One region of the Halomonas sp. 3D7M genome, then DNA from elsewhere that is predicted to be linked to it. Evidence: predicted binding sites of a transcription regulator. Region 1 holds the regulator's gene; each other region holds the start of a gene.

Evidence for each region. Region 1 encodes sigma-54, which starts transcription at its own class of promoters, with help from an activator protein. Its sites were predicted from a motif close to TGGCACNNNNNTTGCTNT; they were not measured.
Region 2: the regulator sigma-54 is predicted to act here: its motif matches at 1,909-1,926, upstream of INT22_RS14815 (P-II family nitrogen regulator).
Region 3: the regulator sigma-54 is predicted to act here: its motif matches at 1,952-1,969, upstream of speB (agmatinase).

The regions. Positions count from the first base shown of each region.
Region 1 is NZ_JABUZF010000259.1:18,155-21,436, reverse strand. It holds gene rapZ (RNase adapter RapZ) at 1-420, opposite strand, end outside; gene INT22_RS16790 (PTS sugar transporter subunit IIA) at 486-956, opposite strand; gene hpf (ribosome hibernation-promoting factor, HPF/YfiA family) at 961-1,269, opposite strand; gene INT22_RS16780 (RNA polymerase factor sigma-54) at 1,368-2,783, opposite strand; partial or broken gene lptB (LPS export ABC transporter ATP-binding protein) at 2,889-3,282, opposite strand, start outside.
Region 2 is NZ_JABUZF010000247.1:73,515-76,796, forward strand. It holds gene glnK (P-II family nitrogen regulator) at 1-11, opposite strand, end outside; gene INT22_RS14810 (ammonium transporter) at 214-1,461, opposite strand; gene INT22_RS14815 (P-II family nitrogen regulator) at 1,507-1,845, opposite strand; gene INT22_RS14820 (accessory factor UbiK family protein) at 2,209-2,550, shown strand; gene INT22_RS14825 (TonB-dependent receptor) at 2,736-3,282, shown strand, end outside.
Region 3 is NZ_JABUZF010000035.1:95,490-98,771, reverse strand. It holds gene INT22_RS01170 (YjiH family protein) at 1-816, opposite strand, end outside; gene speB (agmatinase) at 953-1,903, opposite strand; gene INT22_RS01160 (sigma-54 interaction domain-containing protein) at 2,103-3,282, shown strand, end outside.

The sequences.
Region 1 (3,282 bases):
TGTGTCGATCATCAGGTCAGCCAGATCACGGATGTCGAGCAGGGTTTCTTCTTCTTTATTGATGGCCTCTTCAAGCGTCATGTCACTATCACGCGTAAGAGGGTGGCGACGACGCGTGGCTGAGTATCGCTCAAGAAGAATTCGGGCATCGGTGGTTAGATAGATAACCTGGAAGTGAATGCTTTTCTGACGCAAAGATTCAAGCATTTTTGGCAGTTGCTTTAGTGCAGCAGGTAAATTGCGCGCATCGATACTTACCGCTAATTGGGGGCGTGCCCCTTGCTCACGAAGCTCATCCACCAGGGAGCCGAGTAGCATGGCGGGCAAGTTATCGATGGCACAATAGCCAAGATCTTCTAACGCTTGTAAGGCGATAGATTTACCGGACCCTGAACGGCCGCTAATGATCACCAATTGCATAGAGTTTCTCTTGGCATGCCAATAAAAATGGAGGTAAACGTAGGCAGTGTCTAGCGGTGGACTATTTAAGTAACAGGTTGTTCACGAATTTTTGCTGTTATAAGGTCCAATAGCTCACGTTGGCTAGCCGTTCTACGAAGCTGCTGACGTGTGTCAACGCTGTTCATGATAGACGCCACTTGCCCTAATAAGGCTAAGTGCGTGTCGTCCGCCTCTTCGGGTACTAAAAGTACGAAAACAAGGTCGACGGGATCGCCATCAATAGCATCGAAATCTACAGGCTCGGCTAACTTTAAAAAACCAGCGATAGGCGAGCTGCAGTGAGGGCTACGGGCGTGAGGAATGGCAACGCCGTTGCCTATTCCAGTGCTACCCAAACGCTCACGACCAATCAGGCGGCTGAAGACTTCTTGGCTATCTAGGCTTGGCGTGTTTTGCGCAATAAAGGTGCTGAAAAATTCCAGCACCCTTTTTTTGCTGCCCCCGGGGACGTCATACAGCACGCGCTCCGGGGGAAGTATGGTTTCCAACGTCATTGAGTTAACGCACGCCAGCGCCTTGGGCGCGAGCTTGTGCTTTTTCCTTGTGTTTAACGAGTTGACGGTCAATTTTGTCCGCTAGTGCATCAATCGCAGCATACATATCATTGTCTAATGCTTCTGCGTGTAGATCGGCACCTGCAGCATGCAGGGTGCAGGCAGCTTGCTGACGCTCCTTTTCAACAGATAAGGTCACTTGTACGGTGGTGATATTGTCATAATGGCGCTCAACGCGTTCCAGCTTCTCATTTACATAGTCACGCAAGGCGTCAGTCAGATCTACGTGATGACCAGTGATATTTACTTGCATTGACGTGCTCCTTATCCATCGGACTGTTCTTCGATTGTAACCCTTTTTGCGCTATTGCAAAGCCCCTAGACAGACTTTGTCTCGTTAGCACTGTTTTATTAGCGTAAACGGCGGCGCTCGCTTGAAGAGGGAATACCCATTGATTCACGATATTTGGCCACCGTTCGCCTTGCTACATTAATGCCACCCTCTTCCAATAGCGCCACGAGGCGGCTGTCTGAGAGCGGTTTGCCGGGCGGTTCATCTTGCACCAGTTTTTTGATTCGAGCCCGGATGGCGGTGCTGGAGTGACTGTCGCCGCCGTCCTGGCCACTTACTTGGCTGGAAAAGAAGTATTTGAGTTCGAACACACCGCGCGGGGTATGGATATATTTCTGGGTGGTGACCCTGGAAATAGTAGATTCATGCATTTCAACGGCGTCTGCGATATCGGCTAAGATCAGCGGTTTCATGGCTTCTTCACCGTGTTCCAGAAAGCCTATCTGGCGAGCTATGATTTCTCGGCCCACCCGCAGTAGCGTATCATTTCGACTTGAAAGGCTCTTGATGAGCCAGCGCGCTTCCTGGAGATGCTCTTTTAAAAATTGGTTATCTTGGCTCTTGTCAGCCCGTTTGATGAGGCTTGCGTAGTCAGGTTGAATGCGCAAGCGCGGCAGTGCCTCTGGGTTTAGCTCCAGGTGCCATCCTTCGTGGTCATGGCGGACGACTAAATCTGGCGTTACGTAGCTGTCATCTGTGTCGCCAAAGGCGCTCCCGGGGCGAGGGTCCAGGCTGCGGATCAAGCGGATTACGTCATCAAGCTGCTCATCATCTAGACTTAACCGCCGCTTTAGCAAACGCACATCATCTTTACCGAGCGCTTCAAGAAATTGACGCACTAAGCGCTTGGCAGGCATCAGCAGCGGTGTATCTTCGGGTAGTGAGGCGAGCTGCAGCATTAAGCACTCCCGCAGGTCGCGAGCAAATACACCGGTGGGCTCAAACTGTTGAAGGCGCAGCAAGGTTGTTTCAACTTCACGCTGGCTAAGGCCTTCATGCCCTTGGGCTTTAAGTCCTTCGCGAATGTCATTGAGAGGTTGAGTTAGGTAGCCGTTGGCATCCAGTGCATCGATGAGGCTTTCAGCAATGGCATGGTCGCGTGGTGAAAAATCTGTCATGGCGAGTTGCCAAAGTAAGTGGCCATGCAAACTTTGACCAGCGGCTTGACGCTCAAAGTCAGGCCCCTCGCTGCTGGCACCATGGCTACCTAGGTCTTGATAAGTGTCTGACCAGTCACTGTCAGTTGAGAGTTCGTTAGGAATGCTTTCGGACCATTCAACTTCCTGGGGTTCACTAACGGCCTGTTCGCCGAACTCATCTTCCTGCTCAAGCATTGGATTGGCATCAAGTGCTTGCTGAATTTCTTGACGGAGGTCCAGCGTTGATAGCTGTAACAGGGCGATGGCCTGCTGCAGCTGAGGTGTCATGGTCAGCTGTGTACCGATACGCAATTGAAGAGAAGCTTTCATGACCATCTGAGAACCACTCGTTAATCAGAAAGCTCCACCCTAGTGCGAGTTATGGCTTGGTGCAAGTGCAATAACTATGCCACCACTACTATTTTTTTTGCAGGTGGCTGTTTACAGGCGGAAATCAGCCCCCAAATAAACGTCTCTTACCCGCTGGTTGTTGAGAATTTCCTGAGGGGGGCCACTGGCGATGATATGACCGTCACCTACAATGTAGGCAATATCGCAAATATCTAGTGTTTCCCTGACGTTATGATCAGTGATTAGTACGCCGATATGGCGTTTTTTGAGGGCTCGAATGATCGTTTTAATATCACCCACTGAGATCGGGTCAACGCCGGCAAACGGCTCATCAAGCAGAATAAAGGCAGGCTCTGTCGCGAGGGAGCGTGCGATCTCAACACGTCTACGCTCTCCGCCCGAAAGACTCATGCCGAAGTTGTCACGAATGTGCGTGATGTGAAAATCTTCCAGTAGCGACTCAAGGCGCTGCTCCCGGGCGCTA
Region 2 (3,282 bases), on a different contig from region 1:
ATCAATTTCATTGCGACATCCTCTAGCTTGGTGGCCTTTTATTAAAGGTTGGCGGAACACTGCTGTTAGCCAAGCCCGTTAGCGTTAAGCATACACCGCTACAGGCAGAGAATAAAAAATCAACGCCAATGGATTGTAACAATGCACTAAGGCAAAAAGGCCTCCCGATAGGGAGGCCAAAAGAGCACGCCAGCTCATTTAATTAGCGTAAGCTTATTTCTTAACGCTAAATTCGGGATAGGCTTCAAGACCGCACTCAGCAATATCGACACCTTCATACTCTTCTTCTTCGCTAACGCGGATACCCATGATGGCTTTCAGCACCAACCATACCACCAGGCTCGCAACGAATACCCAGCCAAAGATACCAACGATACCGATCAGCTGTGCGCCGAAAGAAGCGTCGCCATTGGTCAGCGGAACCGCCAGCACGCCCCAGATACCCACCACACCGTGTACCGAGATCGCACCGACCGGGTCATCAAGCTTCAGCTTGTCCAGCATGACGATCGCAGCGACAACGATCAAGCCACCCACCGCCCCAATCACCGCAGCGCCCAGCGCAGAGGGCGACAGAGGATCCGCAGTAATCGCGACAAGACCAGCCAGTGCACCGTTAAGCGCCATGGTAAGGTCCGCTTTACGGAACCATAGTTTGGCAAGAATCAGTGCGGCAAGCACGCCACCGGCAGCGGCCGCATTGGTGTTAACAAACACTTGAGCAACGTTGTTGGCAGAGCTGATGTCGGACATTTTCAGTTCAGAGCCACCGTTGAAACCGAACCAACCCATCCAAAGGATGAAGGTACCCAGTGTGGCCAGCGGCATGTTGGCGCCTGGAATCGCGTGGATAGACCCATCTTTACCGTACTTACCTTTACGTGGGCCAAGCACCAATACACCCGCTAAGGCAGCCGCGGCACCTGCTAAGTGAACAATGCCGGAACCCGCGTAATCGGAATAGCCGACTTCAGACAACCAGCCGCCGCCCCATGTCCAGTAGCCAGACACCGGATAAATAAAGGCTGTCATCACTACTGCGAAGGCCAGGAAAGCCCACAGCTTCATGCGCTCAGCAACCGCACCAGACACAATCGACATGGCAGTGGCCACGAACACTACCTGGAAGAAAAAGTCAGAGCGCATTGAGTAGTAAGGCGCATCATCACCGCCTGCGGTCACTGCATCCACGCTGTTTTCAGCGCCAATTAAGAAACCAAGGTTGGGTAGGAAGCCACCCGCGCTGCTGGAATACATAATGTAGTAACCCACCAACAAGTACATGGTGCAGGCAATCGCAAATAGCGCGATATTTTTGGTCAGAATCTCGGCGGTGTTTTTTGAACGTACCAAGCCAGCCTCAAGCATTGAGAAGCCAGCGGCCATCCACATGACGAGCACGCCGCAAATTAGGAAGTAAAACGTGTCGAGCGCGTAGCTCAGATCAGTCAACTCATTCATTTTAAGTTCCCCGTTGAACTATAGAAATGATCCGAAAAAACAGCTTCAAACGGCGTCTGCACCGCGTTCGCCTGTCCGAATCCGAATAACGTCTTCAAGCGGTGTCACAAACACCTTGCCGTCACCGATCTTGCCGCTGTTAGCCGCGCTACAGATCGCTTCCAATACGCTCTCTAACCGGGTGTCGTCCACGGCCACTTCAACTTTTACCTTGGGTAGAAAGTCGACGACGTACTCCGCACCACGATACAGCTCGGTATGCCCCTTTTGACGACCGAAGCCTTTAACTTCAGTCACCGTGATGCCCTGAACGCCGTTGTCAGCGAGCGCTTCACGAACGTCGTCAAGTTTGAATGGCTTGATGATAGCGGTGATGAGTTTCATCCCGGATCTCCCCTGCTGGATTAGGTAGCGGCAGCGCCGCCCGAATTAACTGCTTATCTCGTTAATGCGCATACCATGCCACCCAACTTTTTTTTCTTATAAGTCAGCAGTTTGTTTTATAAAATTCAAGATTATTCGGTGGCAAGGAAGACTTAGCAGCAGCCGCCACTGCCTACTTGCACCATAAAAGAACATTAATAAAAACGCGGCGCTCCATTTCGATGCACTCCTTCGATACACCCCGCCGATAAAGAGAGGCCAGAGGCTAATTTGTAAACGATGCATGCGCATCGACTGCGGGTTGCGTATCCTTATAGTTAGTAAGCAGTGCACATTTATGCGTGGTCATTTAAGGAGAGAGCGATGGCGCCTCAAGATCGCATTAGCCGTTTAGCCCAGCAAATTGGGGATCGTTTACAGAACGCGTCCCAAGCCCCGGAAGATATTCAAAAAGGCGTACAGCAGGTAGTGCGTGGTGCCTTTGACAGGCTGGAGCTGGTGTCACGGGAAGACTTTGATATTTTGATGGATGTATTACAGCGCACCCGCTCACGCGTTGAAGCTCTAGAGCGCCAAGTGGCTAGCCTTGAGGCAGCCGTGGAAGCCTCTACCTCAACGAGCCCTTCCCCCGTTGAAGCAGAAGCACCACCAACCCCCGCTCCTGAACCGAACAGTGATGGTTCAGAGGATAGCAAGCCCGCCTAAATCCAGAACGGACGGCAATAGGTTGACGACGCCTATTGCCGACTACGGGGTGGCTTAATCCGTTGATGTTGATGACGTAAAGAGCGTCCTACCCACCCAATAAACACGAATCAATATCATTGACTTTGATTGTTGTGGTGATACTCTCCGCCTCTTATTCCCTAACTGCTCGCGGATTGTTCACCATGTCTGACTGGTCTTCTTCAACGGCTGCACTCATTGGCACGGGTCTATTACTAGGCTTTTCCAGCGATGTTTTCGCCCAAAACACAACGTCTGGATCCACGCTAAACGCAAACGCTGAAGATACCATGGTGGTGGTTGGCTCCCGCACCCCGACCCAGATCAGTCAGATACCCGGCGCGGTATGGGTGATTGACCAAGAGATGCTGCAACAGCAGACCCGCAATGGTGCAGACCTAAAGACGGCATTGGGGCAACTTGTGCCGGGGCTGGATCTGGCACCGCAAGGGCGCACCAATTATGGGCAAAACATGCGTGGTCGGGGCGTGCAGGTGCTTATCGATGGCGTATCTCTGAACAGTTCGCGGGGGCTTTCCCGTCAGTTCGATGCCATTGATCCCTTCAATATTGAGCGTGTAGAAGTGCTTTCCGGCGCCAGCAGCCTGTATGGCGGCGGTGCTACGGGGGGCTTGATCAATATCATTACGCGCAAAGGCGAAGAAGGCCTGAACTGGCGCACCGAAGCTGGCATCACCACAGGCTTCAACA
Region 3 (3,282 bases), on a different contig from region 1:
TAGAGGGGGAATCCGCGCCACGATGATGGCAGCAATCAGCCCTGACACGACTACCGTAAAGTAGAACTGTACGAAGAGATGATTGATATCAACAAAGTTAGTAACCAGTAAACTAAACGCGATGGAAGCCACTGAAAAGTTAGTCGCAATGACCGATGCCTCACGAGCATTGTAATAACCCTGCTCATACTGTTGGGCGGTGATCAATACCCCCACGGTGCCTGACCCCATCCAAGAAGCCGTTGCATCGATAGCACTGCGCCCAGGAAGATTGAAAATCACCCGAAACGGCTTACGCACCATGGTGCCGATAAATTCCATAAAGCCAAATTCGACCAAAAACGGGAGCAGAATCGCCGCAAAGAAGAAGAACGTCAGTAGCACCGGCGCCAAATCATTGAGCATTACGCCGCCAGTAAACGGTGCCGTCACAAATTCTGGGCCGACTTGAAAAAAGGTCATGACGACAAAGATGCCACCTAAGATGCGCATCACTACCCAAATAGTGTCTACGTCAAACATCTCTTGAAAGTGACCACGTTGCGCCCAGTTAGGCTTTGCCACTTTAACGTAAAGCGTTATCACTACGGACAGACATAGGACTAGCATGGCAATGGCAGGTAGTGCAGAGCCAAGCAGCGACTGCAACCCATCGGCCATTAGGCCCATGCCAATATTAATCGTTCCTCCCACTTGAAAAGGCACCAAAAACAAGAGGACGCCAATTAAGGAGGGAATCAAAAACTTCAGCAAATGAGCACGCTGAATTGGAGCCGACGGCTCGGCGTCATCCAATTTTACTTGAGAGAAAGACATACGGTTCACCTATTGGAAGTGATTATTGGAGGTGGGCTGGTGGCTTCCTGGCAGGCAATAAGCAGCCTGCCATTTCTCTGACCATTAGCGCTTTGTCAGGTAAGCGCTTTTTATTTATGAGCTATTTCAGGACAGCTTAATCACTGTGTTTCACGCCCGGCAGCACGCAGAGCATTTCGTACAGCAGTGTGGCGCCCATCAATGCGGTATTACCGCTGGGGTCATAAGGAGGCGACACTTCCACTAGATCACAGCCGACGATGTTCAAGCCTGCCGCACCGCGCACAATTTCCAGCCCTTGCGCTGAGGTCAGTCCGCCCATCTCTACCGTTCCCGTTCCTGGCGCAACGGAAGGATCCAAGCCATCGATATCGAAGCTGATATAGACAGGCACATCGCCCATCTGCTCGCGCACTTCTTCCATCAAGGGAGCAAGCGAGCGATGCCAGCACTCTTCAGCGGGAACAACGCGGAAACCCTGGCTTCGGCACCAATCAAAATCTTCGGCTGCGTAACCGGTACCACGAAGGCCAATTTGCACCACTTTGCCGTGGGCTAACAGGCCTTCTTCCTGAGCACGGCGAAACGGCGTGCCATGAGCAATTGGCTCACCGAACATGTGCTCGTTCACATCGGCATGGGCATCGATATGGATCAGCCCCACTGGCCCATGCTTTTTGGCAATGGCACGTAAAATGGGCAGTGTCAGGGTGTGTTCGCCACCCAACGTTAGCGGAATGCAGTTGTGTTTAAGCACGTCATCATAAAAGGCCGTGATGATGTCGACGCTTTTGGGCAGGTGAAACGTGTTGATGGGCACGTCACCGATATCGGCCACTTGTAAACTTTCAAACGGGGCGGCGCGGGTCGCCATGTTATAGGGTCGCAGCATGCGAGATTCATCACGAATCTGGCGTGGGCCAAGACGCGTACCAGGCCGGTTAGACGTACCAATATCCATTGGAATACCGATAAAAGCAGCATCTAAGCCAGCAGCACTTTCCTGAGTGGGTAAACGCATCATAGTGGCTGGCCCACCAAAGCGCGGCATACTATTGCCCCCAAGCGGCTGGTTAAAATCAGACATACAGATCTCCTTGGCGTTGTTCATGTTGTAGCTCGGAATAACAACTACATTGCACAGAACATGCCAAGTCTCTAAACGCCCTAATAATAGGGCTTTCAGCCATTATTGATGCAGTAATGAATCAAAATCACGTACACTTAAGTCATCTATGCATCATTGATGCAAAAATGAATTACAGGTTACTCAAGAGACAATCGCTGTGAGTGAAATCGATAAGTGCGTGCTAAAAACCATTGTAGAAACCGCCAACGATCACTTCTTCATCGTCAGCGGAGAGGGTCGAGTGCTTGATATCAGCCCCGGCGCTGAGGCTGTTTATGGCGCGCCCCGGGAAGAATTGCTAGGTAGTAGCGTTTACCAGCTTCAGCAAGCAGGCATTTTGAAGCCATCCATCACCTTAGAAGTGATGCGCACCCACCAGCCGGCCCAACTTATGCAGGTAACAGGCACCGGGCGCCGTGTGATAGCTCAAGCCTACCCTGTCTTTGTGAATGGGAAGTTAGAGCGTGTTATCAGCCGCTCCAGAGACTTAACCGACTTACAGCTCCTACAAGACGAATATGCGCTACTCCAGAAACGCTTTAGTGAGCACTTAAAACGTAGCCAAGCAGCCCACGGTGCCGAGGAACAAGCGCTGGACGACGCGCTGGATAACTTGCAGGCGCGAAGCCACGTTATGCGTGAAGTCGCCTTGCTTCTCAAACGGGTCGCCCCCTCGGACGCTAATGTATTGATGCTGGGAGAGTCGGGCGTGGGAAAAACCGCGTTTGCCAAACAGTTGCACCGTTGGAGCCAACGCCATAACCATCCCTTTATTGAGGTTAACTGTGCGGCCATTCCCGAAAACTTATTTGAGTCTGAGATGTTTGGCTATCAGCCCGGCGCGTTCAGCGGCGCGGCTCGCCAAGGAAAAGCAGGCTTACTAGAGCAAGCGGAAGGTGGCACGCTGTTTCTCGATGAAATCGGTGAGCTTCCCTTATTAATGCAAACCAAACTATTAAAAGTTATCCAGGACGGAAGCCTTACCCGGTTAGGCGATACACGACCGCGCAAAGTGGACTTTCGCTTAGTTGTCGCCACAAATCAGAATCTAGCTAAACAAGTAGAAGCGGGCCTATTTCGCCTGGATCTTTACTACCGTCTCAACGTCATACCGGTCACACTTCCCCCTTTGCGCGACCGCCGAGAAGATATTCCTGATCTCGTGGAAGCCTGTTTGAAGCGCCTTAACCAACGCTATGGGCGGCAAAAAATCCTGGGCAATCCAGTATGGTCAACGTTAATGGGAAGCGACTGGCCAGGTAACGTCCGCGAGCTTGAAAACTGGTTGGAAAGAGCTTGGCTATCCAGCCCAACGGATCAAATTGAAGCACCTAGCC